Rhodopseudomonas palustris: one gene and its partner. The protein of the gene in region 2 interacts with the protein of the main gene of each other region in a pairwise test. Links are inferred from orthologs where the notes say so. Each region holds a gene or a part of one and is shown on either strand. Other genes may lie near its edges. The genes, in order: RPPS3_RS20160 and sufA.

The links.
Region 1: the proteins of sufA (region 2) and RPPS3_RS20160 interact in binary tests that used the Escherichia coli proteins (3 or more experiments, as listed by UniProt). The link is inferred for Rhodopseudomonas palustris from one-to-one orthologs.

What each region holds. Positions count from the first base shown.
Region 1 is NZ_CP019966.1:4,340,565-4,347,310, forward strand. What follows is about bases 2,578-5,473. They hold RPPS3_RS20160 (2Fe-2S iron-sulfur cluster-binding protein), read right to left. Parts: upstream 4,238-5,473; coding sequence 3,917-4,237; downstream 2,578-3,916. Other genes in these bases: RPPS3_RS20150 (NAD(P)/FAD-dependent oxidoreductase), read right to left, coding at 2,578-3,122; RPPS3_RS20155 (acyl-CoA thioesterase), read left to right, coding at 3,284-3,739; RPPS3_RS20165 (Hpt domain-containing protein), read right to left, coding at 4,334-4,693; RPPS3_RS20170 (negative regulator of septation ring formation), read left to right, coding at 5,134-5,473. Also shown: RPPS3_RS20140 (NAD-dependent epimerase/dehydratase family protein), read left to right, coding at 1-623; RPPS3_RS20145 (chloride channel protein), read right to left, coding at 645-1,919; more of RPPS3_RS20150, read right to left, coding at 2,094-2,577; more of RPPS3_RS20170, read left to right, coding at 5,474-6,746. UniProt on the Escherichia coli protein: Ferredoxin are iron-sulfur proteins that transfer electrons in a wide variety of metabolic reactions. Although the function of this ferredoxin is unknown it is probable that it has a role as a cellular electron transfer protein.
Region 2 is NZ_CP019966.1:2,727,679-2,734,402, reverse strand. What follows is about bases 1,890-4,763. They hold sufA (Fe-S cluster assembly scaffold SufA), read right to left. Parts: upstream 3,576-4,763; coding sequence 3,204-3,575; downstream 1,890-3,203. Other genes in these bases: RPPS3_RS12545 (cysteine desulfurase), read right to left, coding at 4,494-4,763; RPPS3_RS12550 (SUF system Fe-S cluster assembly protein), read right to left, coding at 4,129-4,497; RPPS3_RS12555 (VOC family protein), read right to left, coding at 3,705-4,121; goxA (CTQ-dependent glycine oxidase GoxA), read right to left, coding at 1,890-3,048. Outside these bases: RPPS3_RS12570 (NAD(P)/FAD-dependent oxidoreductase), read right to left, coding at 1-1,078; more of goxA, read right to left, coding at 1,084-1,889; more of RPPS3_RS12545, read right to left, coding at 4,764-5,741; Fe-S cluster assembly protein SufD, read right to left, coding at 5,738-6,724. UniProt on the Escherichia coli protein: Is able to transfer iron-sulfur clusters to apo-ferredoxin. Multiple cycles of [2Fe2S] cluster formation and transfer are observed, suggesting that IscA acts catalytically.

The DNA of each region.
Region 1 (6,746 bases), 1.6 Mb from region 2 along the record:
ATGTCGGTTCAGGACTCGCTTACGGAAAGAACCGCCCGCCGATCCATCCGACCAGCGAGGACACGGTGCTTGCCCCGACGGATGAGTATGGAGCTTCCAAGGCCGCAGCTGACGTTGCACTCGGCCCTCTGATCGCCAAGGGACTGCACTGCATCCGGTTGCGGCCATTTAATCACACCGGCCCCGGTCAAACCGACGCGTTCGTCGTTCCAGCATTCGCCCGCCAAATCGCGCGGATCGAGGCAGGCCTTGCGCCACCGCAGATGCAGGTTGGCAACCTCGATGGCCAGCGCGATTTTCTCGACGTGCGCGACGTAGTGGCCGCCTATGCGGAGACGATCGTCCGCAGCGACAGCCTCGCGCCCGACACGATCCTCAACATCGCCTCGGGCGTGCCGCGCCGGATCGGCGACATGCTGCAACAATTGCTCGCAATGGCACGCGTGCCGATCGCCGTGCAGAACGATCCGTCACGGGGCAAGAGTGATGCTGCCGATGTCATACTTGGCGATGCAAGCCGAGCACGGTCGATGCTCGACTGGCGGCCGACCATCGCGTTTGAGCAAACTCTTGCTGACGTGCTCGATGATCAAAGATCCGAGGTCGCCAAGACCGCAAAGTAAAGCGTGACCCAGCCGCGTGGGCTACGCTGCAGGCTGCACGAAACGCTTAGCGAGAGCGTGGTAGATTCCTTCCTCGGCGATCAGCCGTGAGGTCGCGTAGGCGATCAGGGCGGCGGCCATCAGCGGGATAACCATCGCGTGGTTGTCGGTCATCTCGATCACGATGACGAAGGCCGTGATCGGCGCCTGCACCACGCCGGAGAAATAAGCCACCATTCCGAGCAGCATGATCGCCGCAATTGGCGTTGCCGGAAACAACGTCGCGACGTTGCTGCCAAGCCCGGCGCCGACGGCGAGCGAGGGCGAGAAGATGCCGCCAGGCAACCCGCTGACGGAGGACAGCGTGGTCGCGAGGAATTTCAGCAAGCCGAAATCCTCAGGCAGCGCCGTGCCGCTCTCCAGCGCCGTCTTCACCTGGCTGTATCCGGTGCCGTAGATCGTATCGCCGGAGACGAAACCGCAGACCGCAACAGCCAGGCCGCAGAGCAGCGCCACGATCAACGGACGGCGATTGAACGCCGTGCTGGCGCCGGCTGCCACAACACATCGGATGAACAGGCCGCCGGCCGCTCCACCGACGATGCCACACGCGGGAATGGCCAGCCAATCGATGCCGCCGCGCAGTCCCATCGCGCTGGTGCCGAAATACGTGTAGTTGCCGAGCAGAGCGATCGACGTCAGGCCGGCTGCCACCACCGCCGCAATAATCAGAGTGCTCGATCGCGTTTCGAACGAGCGGCTCATTTCCTCGATGCCGAAGATGATGCCCGCCAGCGGCGTGTTGAACGCCGCGGCGACGCCGGCCGAGGCGCCGGCCAGGATCAGCCCGGGCTGGCGGCGCGGCGAGAAGCGGCCGAGCGCGAACATGATCGAGGCGCCGATCTGCACCGTCGGCCCCTCGCGGCCCACCGAAGCGCCGACCAGAAGACCGAACAGCGTGAGCAGGAATTTGCCGATCGCGATCCGCAGCGACACCAGCTTCGCCCGCGCGGTCTGGTCGGTGAGGCGCCGCGCCGCGATCGCCTGCGGAATGCCGCTGCCCTGCGCATTCTGGAAGAAACGGTTGGTCAGATACACCGACAGTAGAAAGCCGAGTGGCGTTACCACAAACGGCAGGTAACGCGAGTGGCCGAGCAGGTCGGCGAAGACAAGCTGCGCCCAATCGGCAAGCTGGGCCAGTACTGCCGCCGCGGCGCCGACCACGACGCCACCGAGCAGAAAGATCGCTCGCCGCCGCGATCGCGTGGATGCGATGATCAGGATGCGTTTGTGGCGATGGGACAGAGCGAACTTCATTGCCGTGATCAGCAGCTCGGAAAGACTTGAATGAGACGTCTTTCTTGACGCCCATCGCTCAGGCAAGTCCAGCGCACCCCGGCGTCACTTTGACGTGACCTACGCGGGATAGCCCCAAAACAAAAGAGCGCGCCCACCGGGCGCGCTCTTCAAGGATCAAATAAGCCGGCGTTCTTAGTTCACGCCCAGCTTCTTCTGCAGATTGGTGGACGAGGTGGTGTACTGGAACACCACGCGCTTGTCCGGATAGACGTACTTGACGGCCTTCTGCGCCATCAGCGCCCCCTCATGGAAGCCCGAGAGGATCAGCTTCAGCTTGCCCGGATAGGTGTTGATGTCGCCGATCGCGAAGATACCTGGGACGTTGGTTTCGAACGTGCCGGTATCGACCGGGATCAGGTTGTTCTCCAGATCCAGGCCCCAATTTGCAACCGGGCCGAGCTTCATCGTCAGGCCGAAGAACGGCAGCATCGCGTCGCACTTGATCTGCGACACGGTGTTGTCGTTCAGCTTCACGGTCGCGCCGGTGAGCTGGCCGTTGTCACCCTGCAGCTCGGTGATCTGGCCGATCTTCAGATCGAGCTTGCCGCTGGCGACGAGCTGGCGCATCTGCTCCACCGAATGCGGCGCGCCGCGGAAGTCATCGCGGCGATGTACCAGCGTCATGCTCTTGGCGATCGGGTTGAGGTTCAGCGTCCAGTCGAGCGCGGAGTCACCACCGCCGACGATCAGGATATCCTTGCCGCGGAAGTCTTCCATCTTGCGGACGGCGTAGTGCACCGAAGTACCCTCATAAGCTTCGACGCCCGGCACGGGCGGACGCTTCGGCAAGAATGAGCCGCCGCCGGCCGCGACCACCAGCACGGTGCATTCGAACACCTTGCCGGCGTTAGTCGTGACGCGGAACCCGGGGTCTCCGATCTTCTCGACGTTTTCGACCATCTCGCCGAGATGGAAAGTCGGGTTGAACGGCTTGATCTGCTCCATCAGCGCTTCGGTGAGGCCATGGCCGGTCACCATCGGAATGCCGGGAATGTCGTAGATCGGCTTCTCCGGATAGAGCTCGGCGCACTGGCCGCCGACCTTGTCGAGAATGTCGACGAGATGCGCTTTGACGTCCAGCAGGCCCAGCTCGAACACGGCGAACAGTCCGCACGGACCCGCGCCAACAATCAGCACATCGGTTTTGATCGTTTCGGTCATCTTTGTTTTCTTTGTCAGTTGAAGATGTTCGGACGCGGGCGGTCCGGTCGCGGCCTGTCTAACCAAGGCCGGCAGGGGAGAAAAGACATAAATGGATATTGGTATCTTGTTCTAGCGCAAGTTTTGCGTTCAATGGTTCTAAAAAGCCCGGAGAATGGCCCTTGACCGCACGATCTCGTGACCACGCGCTGCCGCAGCTCGCTGATTTCCCCTTCCGTCTCGCCGACAACGTCCGCTTCGCCGACCTCGACCCAAATAACCACGTCAACAACGCGGTTTACGCCAGTTATTTCGAGACCGGCCGGGTCACGCTGATGAAGGATCCGAACGCCGGACTGATCCCGCCGGGACTATCTTGGGTGCTGGTGCGGCTGGATATTCACTTTCGCAGCGAACTGCACTGGCCGGGCCAGATCGAGCTTGGACTCGGCCTGGTCAAGCTCGGTCGCACGTCGACACATTTCGATCAGGTGGTGTTTTCCGAGGGCGTCTGCGTCGCTTCGGCGCGCGCCGTGACGGTGCTTGTCGACGAGAGCAGCCGCAAGCCGACGCCGCTGACCGAACAAATCATCACCAATCTCGGGCCGTGGTGGCGCCGCGGCATCGAACACGATTGATATCAGCGGCGCGGCTGCTGAGCTTTCAAAATCAGCCGAGACAAAATGGCGGCTGCGCGCCCAACGAAGCGGGCAGCCGCCGCGCTGAGCGCGGCAGGCTTAGTTCTGAGAAACAAACTCATACGAGACTGTCGCGCAGCAGACCCCGCGACACGCCTCCGATAGCAATAGCGGAAATCAGGCTTGGCGTTCGGGCGTGGTGACGATCAGCCCGTCGAGTTCGTTCGAGACCTTGATCTGGCACGACAGCCGCGAGTTCGGGCGCACGTCGTAGCCGAAGTCGAGCATGTCTTCTTCCATCGGCGACGGGCCGCCGACCTTCTCGCGCCAGGCTTCGTCGACATAGACGTGGCAGGTCGCGCAGGCGCAGGCGCCGCCGCATTCTGCCTCAACGCCAGGGATGGCATTGCGGATCGCCGCTTCCATCACCGTCGCGCCTTCTTCGACTTCGACAGTGCGGGTTTCACCGGTGTGATCAACGAAGTTAATCTTGGCCATGATTGCTCGTCGGACGCTTTGCTCGTTTTATGAATTATGGGCTGACGCGCCAGTCCTATAGCGTCTCGGCCGACGTTCCGCCAGCCGTTACGCCTTTCAAAAGCCAGGACGAGTCGGGTTGAAGCGGTCGTCGATCGCGGCCCGGGCATGATCGACCGCAGCTTCCAATACGGCGAGCGGTTCCGCCGCATCCTCGCCGCGGCGCAAGGCGTCCTCGAGGCTCGTGGCGGCTTCCGCCACGGCGAACGCCCCGATCGCGCGGGCCGAGCCTTTCAACGTATGCGCGAGCGCGGCGGCGTCGGCCGGCCAGGAGGCGAGCAGCGCCATCAGGCTTGCAGCCTGGGCGGTGAACAGCAGCAGCACTTCGCGCTCGAGTGCGGCGTCGCCCAGCGTCATCTTATAAAGATGCGCGTCATCGATCGGCTCGAAGTCCGGAACCAGCGGCGGCGATGGCATCCATTCGATCCGTTCGACCTGTATCGGCACGTTCACCTCGGCACAGAATTGCGGTTTTCCACATCTCGGCAATCCAGGCCGAGAAGCGAACCACGAGTCTAGTTAACGCATCCTTGCAGGTGCAGCCGCACCGTTTTGGCACAACGTCGCCGAGTTGCCGCGATGATGTCGCTAAAATGCCACCGTTACCGCTCGGGCCGGTAGGATTTTTGCGTCCTCCGAAGGGCTTAGCCGGGTATGCCGTTAACGATGATTAAGAAAGTCTTAATCCAAACCATTTCATTCGCGCGATCCAGCCAATAGGATGTTTCAGGAAGTGGCGGACAAAAGCGCGGTGGGAATGGGGTTCAACTTCGCCGTGCTGGGGGAGCACCGAGGGGCCTTTCTGCGGTCTCCACTGAACCGACGTCCCCGGATGCGTAACAAGGGCGTAAATCAAGATGGCGAACAATCCTAAGAAGATCAAAGATCCGACCGAAGTCGCGCTGTCGGCGATTCAGGAAGCCCTGAATATCCCCGATGCGCCTCCGGCCGGTGACGATCAGGCCGCCGGGCCAAAGGAAAGTGTGCCAAACTCGGACAGCCCCGAGCCCAGCTTCTCCGAGCTGACGGAGCTGGCCGGGGAGCCGCGGATCACGCCGCCGGCGCCGAGCTTCGAGCCGGCCGCCGAGCGCAGCTTCGCCAGCCGCCCCGCCAACGACGACCGCGAAACCATCGGCCAGCTGCTGCAGTCGCTGCAGAAGGGTCGCACCACCCGTAACGTTTATACGCTCGCCACTATTTTCGCCGGCGTCTGGGTGTTCGGCGGCATCATTCTGACCGTCAGCTTCCTGCCCGCCCTGCAGGCGCTAGTCGGCCAGGGCAGCGGCGGAACGCTGGCGCTCGCCGGCCTCGCCGCGCTGTTCTTCGCGCCGGTGATGCTGTTCTACTTCCTCGCCAGCCTCGCGTGGCGCGGCCAGGAGCTGCGGATGATCGCGCAGTCGATGGCGCAGGTCGCGATCCGCTTTTCCGAACCTGAAATCGCCGCCAGCGACTCGGTGGTAACCGTCGGTCAGGCGATCCGCCGCGAGGTCGCCGCGATGGGCGACGGCGTCGAGCGTGCGATTGCGCGCGCCAGCGAACTGGAGGCGCTGGTCGCCAACGAAGTGTCGGCGCTGGAGCGCGCCTATTCGGACAACGAAGTCCGCATTCGCGCGCTGCTGCAGGACATCGCGCATCAGCGCGACAACCTGGTCGGTCAGGCCGAGCAGGTTCGCAGCGCCATTTCCGGTGTGCAGATCGACCTCCGCCACGACATCGCACTGATCTCGGACGCGATCGCCAGCCGCGTCGACGAAGTCGCCAAGAGCATCACCAGCGCCCTGGAAGAGCGCGGCGCCCACATCACCAGCGCCCTCAGCCACGCCGGCGACAACATGATTCTTGCGCTCGGTGAGCGCGGCGGCGAACTGCTTGACCGCCTCGAAGAAGCCAGCGCCGAGACCACCCGCGCGGTGCTCGATGCCAGCGAGCGGCTGACCACCAGCCTGAACTTCAAGACCGGCCATGTGCACGCCGAGTTCGTCGAACTGGCCGATCGCGTCCACGACATGATGAACGAGCGGCTCGACCGCATCACCACCGATTTCGAGCAGCGCTCCTCGACCATCATCGACGGCATTTCGGAGCGCACCGAGCAGGTGCAGGATTCGCTGAAGAACTCCGGCGACTCGCTGCTGCTCGAACTCGAGCTGCGCAGCACCGATCTGGTCAACAAGATCGACGACGCCGGCCATCGCCTCGCCGATCAGATCCTGACCAGCGGCGACAAGGCGAGCGAAGCACTCGACGTCACCGTCAACACGCTGGTCGCCAAGGTGGTGAGCCAGACCGAAGCGACCCACGACACGCTCAGCATTCAGATGAGCGCGTTCGACGACCTGGTGAAGCAGCAGGGCACCGAGCTCGCCGAGAAGTTCGCGCGCGACAGCGGCACGCTCGGCGCACTGATCACCCGCCACATCTCCGAATTCGACCGCACCGTGAAGACGTTCGGCGGCGAGATCGTCGAGCG
Region 2 (6,724 bases):
GGTGGGACGATGCGACAGTGCGGCGGCGCTGCCAGAACGGCGCATCGGCGAAGCGCGGCTCGGCGGCGTACATCGCCTGCTGGGTGACGAGGTGCTGCGCGATGCCTTGCAAGTAATCGCGCTCATAGGCGTCGGCCCGTTCGGGATCGCCATCGGTCAGCGTCAGCGTCGCCTCTGCAGCCGCCATGCCGCTCCACAGCGCGGTGGCGAGACCGTTGGCGCCGAGCGGATCAAGCGCGGCCGCGGCATCACCGGCGCGCAGGATGCGCCCCTCGATCAGACGGCTGGCGGTGACGGTAGCAGCGGGCGCGACCTGGGGCGGCGCACCTGCTGCCGTGGTATCGAGGCCGAGACTCCGCAGCCGCGGGGCGATCGCGACCGTCGACGCAGCCAGGCTGGTCCATGTGGCGCCATTCTGCGCGGCGCCGGGCGGCAACAAATCGGTGTCGGTGAACAGGCCGAGCATCATGCGGTGGCCCGGCAGTGGGGCCATGTACCACCAGCCCAGCGCCACCGCTTCGATCAAGGTCGCCGCGGCGGGCTCGGTATCGTCCGGCAGGTCGAGCACGCGCCACACGGCGACCAGCCGGTCGGTGCGGCGCCGCCCCGCTGCAGTTCCCGACGACAACGCGGCACGGCCGCTGCAATCGATGGCAGCGTCGGCGAACACGACGCGGCCATCGCCGAGTTCGAGCACGACTCCATCGCAGTGATGCACCAGCATGGTGACGATGATCGGATGGCACTCGATCGCATCGCTATTCAGCTTGGTCCGCATCTGCCGCTCGAAGCTGGCGCGATCGAGGTGCCAGGCACCCTCGCCTTGCGCGGCCCGCCGCAAGGTTCCGTCGCCCCACACCGAAAACCTGCCTTCGCTCGGCAGCGCGCTTTCGGCGTCGAGCAGGTCGGCCCATTGCAGCCGCGCGAGCAATGCGGCAGCGGCCGGCGACAACGTCTCGCCGCGGCTGATCACCTCGCGATCCGGCGCGATCAGCAGCGGCCGTCGCCCGGCCAGCACCAGGCTGCGGGCGGCGGCAAGCGCCGCCACCCCTGCGCCGATCACGGCGATCCGGCCCATCGAGATCAGCGCGCCAGCGTCGGCGCCGCGATGTCCATCGAGCCGCGTTGGACTTCGACATAGAGTTGGTCGGGCACACCCGGCAGCCCCTTCGGGCCGGGACGGCGCACCACGACGCCCATCTGCGTCCACAGCTCGATCATCCGGCGCAGACCGTCGGTGTAGCCGGCTTCGACATGCAGGCCGATGCCAGCGGCTCCGCGCGCCCATGGCACCCGCGTGTGATAGAATCGCAGCCGCTCCTCCTCGGTGAGGTCGGTGCGCATCATCTGCTGATAGAACGCCTCGGGTAGCACATCGACCGGCAGCAGCGCCGGCCACCACACCGGCGTCGGGAAGCCGCTGGCGGTGAGCACTGCCTGGCAACTGAACGCATCGCCCTGCCACGGCACGCCCATCCAGCGCGTCAGATCGCCCGGCGCCTGCGGGCCGATCGGCTTGCCCTGGTCCGGCTTGTCGGGATTGCCGGCGAACACATTGACCGGATTGAGCTGCAACCCGACATCCTGCGCCAAATTCTTGCGGTTCGACAGCGCCAGGCGGAACGGCAGCTTGGTCTCGTTCGGGCCGCGATACAGCGCCTTGTGGCGGATCGGCCAGGTGATCTCGACGCCGGGATGGAACGCGCCGCCCGAGCAGGCGTCGAGCGCAGCACGCGTCATCGCCTCGGGGCGTAGTTCGATCGGCAGATCGTCGAGCGTGCGAACGGAGTCCGCGCTCTTGTCAGCGTAGTCCGCCTCGAACTTACCGTCGGCCCAGAGTTCGAGCACGCGATACTGCGTCGGCGTCAGCGCCAGCCAGGCGTGCGGGCTGTCCTGATAGTTGACGCCGTCGCCGAGCATGATCGGAATCGCGTAGCCGCGCTGATCGCTGCCGTCCGGCTTGCGGAACGCATCGAACACCTTCTTGCGCTCGGCCTTGGCATCGGCCCCGGGCTTGGCCAGCGTCTCGAGCGTCGCCGGACTGGACAGATCACCGATATCGTTCCAGGCGGCGCCGAGGAACGACGCCGTCGCCACCCACTGCATCGCGCCGGCGCGGCGCAGGATCGGCAGCACGTCGCGGCGGAACGACACCTTGTCGGTCGGGCTCTGCATCTGGCCGAGCGCCACCATCGCTTCGCGCGCAGCGTCGTACAGCGTCACGATCGGCTCGAGCTGCGGCGCGAATTTCGGTCCGCAACACACCACCCAGGCCGGATCGCAATCGAGCTTCTGACCATCGACCGTGACAGTCGCCTTGACCCAACCATCGGCCCAGTCGTCGTGCCAGCCGTCATTGTTAGTGAAGTCGCGCACCGGATTCTGCGGCAGCGCGGTGCGCGAGACGCCATCGGCGGCGAACACCAACAGGCGCCCCTTGTCGTCGGTGCGCAGATGGCCGAGCGAGACGTCGAGCGTCTGCCAGAACCGGCCCTTCATCCGATACTTGTCGTCGCCGCCCTTGGGGTTGGTCGAGGCGCCGGAAATCTCCAGCTTGCCGGCGTCGATGCACAGCATCGCTTCGCGCTTGTCGGCCGCAACGAAGGCGTTGCGCTGCGCGCCGGGAACGCCGGGCGCACTGTCGCCGCGATCCATTGCGTTGACGAAGCCGTACCAGGCCGCCTTGGTGTTGGCGACGTGCACGCTCCAGGTCACGCCATCGGCGCCATCGAGTTCGCGCACCACGCGGCCCTGGTCGTCGTAGCCGAACAGGCGGAAGCGCTGCACCTGTTTCTTGATCCGTCCCTGCTTATCCTTGAAGCCGCCTTCTGGCTCGTCGAGCAGGCCCGGCACCTCCGGCGCCAGAAACCAGTCCTCGGCATTACCGACGCGGGAGAAACCGATCGCCGGGAAGATCGCGACCTTGGCGATCTTTGCGCCTTTTGGTGCTGCAGGTTGCGCGTGCAACGACGAGATCGCCGCCTTCGCCAGCAACGGCCCTCCGAGGCCGACGGCTGCAGCTCCGAGCAGAAAATCGCGGCGCTTCATCTGATGATCCTCCCCTGTGGTTCCACCCTTGGAGAGGTATTCGCTTGAGGCACCTTAAGGTGCACTTAATTCGCACACGCAAATAGCGCGCGGTATCGCACCGCGCGCTCTACACTTCTGACAGGATGTAAAGTTTGAATCAGATCCGACGGAACTCAGCCGTCGATCGAGGCCGGCTTCAGTTCCACGGACTCGCCGCAGCCGCACGCTGAGATCTGGTTCGGGTTGTTGAACACGAACTGCGCCTGCATCCTGTCGGCTTTGTAGTCCATCTCGGTGCCGAGCAGGAACAACACCGCCTTCGGATCGACCAGGATCTTCACGCCCTTGTCTTCGATGACTTCGTCGTTCGGCTTGATATCGTGCGCGTACTCGACCGTGTAGGACTGTCCGGCGCAGCCGCCATTCTTGATCCCGACGCGCAGGCCAAGAATCTCGCTGTCGGCGCGGCCCATTAGTTCTTTCACGCGAATGGCCGCGGCATCGGTGAGCCGCATCACTTGAGGCCGAGGACGTGCCGTAGCCATGGTGTTTCCCACTCCTGTTGCCGGACCTACCCGGAGACGTTCACCGCTTAACCGGCGACCAGCCGGACCTTCAGATAGTTACGCAACCGCCACTTCGAAAGGTGCTACCAGTTCCTCGCCGTTTGCCACCTAATGGATCGGCCAGACACCCGGCGTCACAAGTTCCAACAGATGGCGATCGGGATCACGGAAGTAGATACTCGACCCGCCTCGCGGCCACTCCGTGCGGCCTTCGATCTCCACGCCATGCTCCGTCAGGCGCGCTTCCCATTCGCCGAGCCGGTCGCGATCGATCGACAGTCCCATGTGGACAGGTCCGCTGCCATCATGCGGCGGGATCGTGCCGCCCGGCAGTTGGACCGTCTCCAGCGTGCTGCCCCGCTTGAACAGCAGCAGCACGTTGCGGCCACCCACGTCGAAAGCACAAAACCGCTGATCGCTCGTCATCGGACTCAGCAGCAGGACGTCCTGGTAGAAGCTTCGGGCGCGATCGAGGTCGTCGACATACAGCGCCGTTTCGATCACTCCGTTCAGACGCAGACCCAATCCGTCCTCACCACATATTCAGCACGAGCCGGGCTTCGTCGCTCATCCGCTCCGGAGTCCACGGCGGCTCCCAGACAATGTTGACGTTGACCACGCCGACGCCGGGCACGCTGGCCACCGCGTTCTCGACCATGGTCGGCAGCTCGGCCGCAGCCGGACAGTTCGGCGTCGTCAGCGTCATGTCGAGGTCGACGGTGCGGTCGTCCTTGATCTCGACTTTGTAGATTAGTCCGAGCTCGTAAATGTCGGCGGGGATTTCCGGGTCGAACACCGTCTTCAGCGCGGCCACGATCTCGGTGCCGAGCCGCTCGGTCTCCTCCGGCGGCAGCGCCGAAACGGTCTGCATGTTGGCTTTGGCTTCGATCGTATCGGTCATGCGAACAGATCCCGCGCCTTGATCAGCGCACTGACGAGTTGGTCCACTTCCTCACGGGTATTATACATGCCGAACGACGCACGGCACGTCGCAGTGACTTGGAACCGCTCCAGCAGCGGCATCACGCAATGGGTGCCGGCGCGGACCGCGATCCCCTGCCGGTCGATCACCGTAGCGACGTCGTGCGGGTGTGCGCCCTTCATTTCGAAGGAAATCACCGGGCCTTTGCCCTTGGCATTGCCGATGATCCGCAGCGCGTTGATCTCGCGGAGCCGCTCCTCGGCGTAGGTCAAAAGATCGTGTTCGTGGGCGGCGATCCGCTCCTTGCCGATCGAATTGACGTAGTCGATCGCGGCGCCGAGCCCGACGGCTTCGACGATCGCCGGCGTGCCGGCTTCGAATCGATGCGGCGGATCTCCGTAGGTCACCCAATCCTGCGCGACCTCGCGGATCATCTCGCCGCCGCCGTTGTAGGGGCGCATCTTGGCGAGCACGTCGTACTTGCCGTACAGCGCGCCGATCCCGGTCGGGCCATAGATCTTGTGGCCGGTCATCACATAGAAGTCGCAGTCGATGTCCTGGACATCGATCGCGAGATGCACCGCCGCCTGGCTGCCGTCGACCAGCACCGGAATGCCGCGGGCATGGGCGATCTTCACCACGTCCTTGACCGGAACGACGGTACCGAGCGCGTTCGACATCTGGGTGATCGCGACCAGCTTGGTCTTGGCGGTCAGCAGCTTCTCGAACTCGTCGAGCAGGAAGTTGCCTTCGTCGTCGACCGGCGCCCACTTGATCACCGCTCCCTGGCGCTCGCGCAGGAAGTGCCACGGCACGATGTTGGAGTGGTGCTCCATGATCGAGAGCACGATCTCGTCGCCCTCGCCGATATTGGTCGCGCCCCACGACGACGCCACCAGGTTGACCGCCTCGGTGGCGTTGCGGGTGAAGATGATCTCTTCGGGCCGCTTGGCGTTGAGCAGATGCTGCACGCGGGTGCGGCCGCCCTCGTAAGCCTCGGTCGCGGCGTTGGCGAGATAATGCAGGCCGCGATGCACGTTGGCGTATTCGCTCTCATACGCCTGCGTCATCCGCGTCAGCACCTGCCGCGGCTTCTGCGCCGAGGCGGCGTTGTCGAGATACACCAGCTTCTTGCCGTAAACCTGCAGCGCCAGCGCCGGAAAGTCCTCGCGGACCAGGTCGACGTCGTAGCTGCCGTTGTTGACCGCCGGATGCGTACTCATCGCCTCGCCTCCAGCCAGCGCACCGCAGCCGCGGTCACCAGCTCACGTAAATTATCGTCCGCGATCGCTTCGATCGCCTCGCCGACGAAAGCCTGGATCAGCATCGCCTCGGCTTCCTTCTGCGGCAGGCCGCGGGCGCGCAGATAGAACAGCAAGGAGTCGTCGAGCGCGCCGACCGCGGCGCCGTGGCCGCAGGTGACGTCGTCGGCGAAGATTTCGAGCTCCGGCTTATTGTCGACCTCGGCCTCGTCCGACAGCAACAGCGCCCGCGTCATCATTTTGGCGTCGGTCTGCTGCGCCGGCTGACGGACGTTGATCCGCCCCTGGAAGACCGAGTGCCCCCGGTCGTCCACCACAGCGCGGAAACCTTCGCGGCTGGCGCAATGCGGCACATCGTGGTTCATCACCAGCGTGGTGTCGGCGTGCTGCTTGCCGTTGAGGAGATTGACGCCGTTGGTCTGCACTTCGGAGTGCGAGCCGGCCACCGTCACCACCGCCTGATAGCGGCTGACGAGCCCGCCGGTGGTGATGCCGAACGCGTTGAAATGCGCATGCGCGCCGACCGAGACCGCCGCCGAGGTGATGTTGAACGCCTCGCGGGAGTCTTCGACGATCCGCACGTAGTCGAGCCGAGCGTGATCAGCGATCGCGATCACCGCGGAGTCGTGAACCTGATAGGCACCGACGCCCTCGCCCGCCACGTAGCTTTCGACCACCGTCGCCACCGCGGCGTTGCCGAGCGCGATCCGCGACCGGGTGAACATCGCGGCCGGCGCAGTGCCGGAAGCGATGTGCAGGATGTGCAGCGGCCGTGCCAGCGTGGTCCCGTCCGCAACCTCGATAACGACGCCGTCGGTCATCAGCGCGGTGTTGAGCGCCACCATCGGATCGGCGGTGTCGAGCGACAGCACGCGGTCGTCGCCGCTTTGCAGCGCCTCGCGCAAGCTGCGGATCGACAGGCCGGCTTCCAGCTCCGCAAGGTC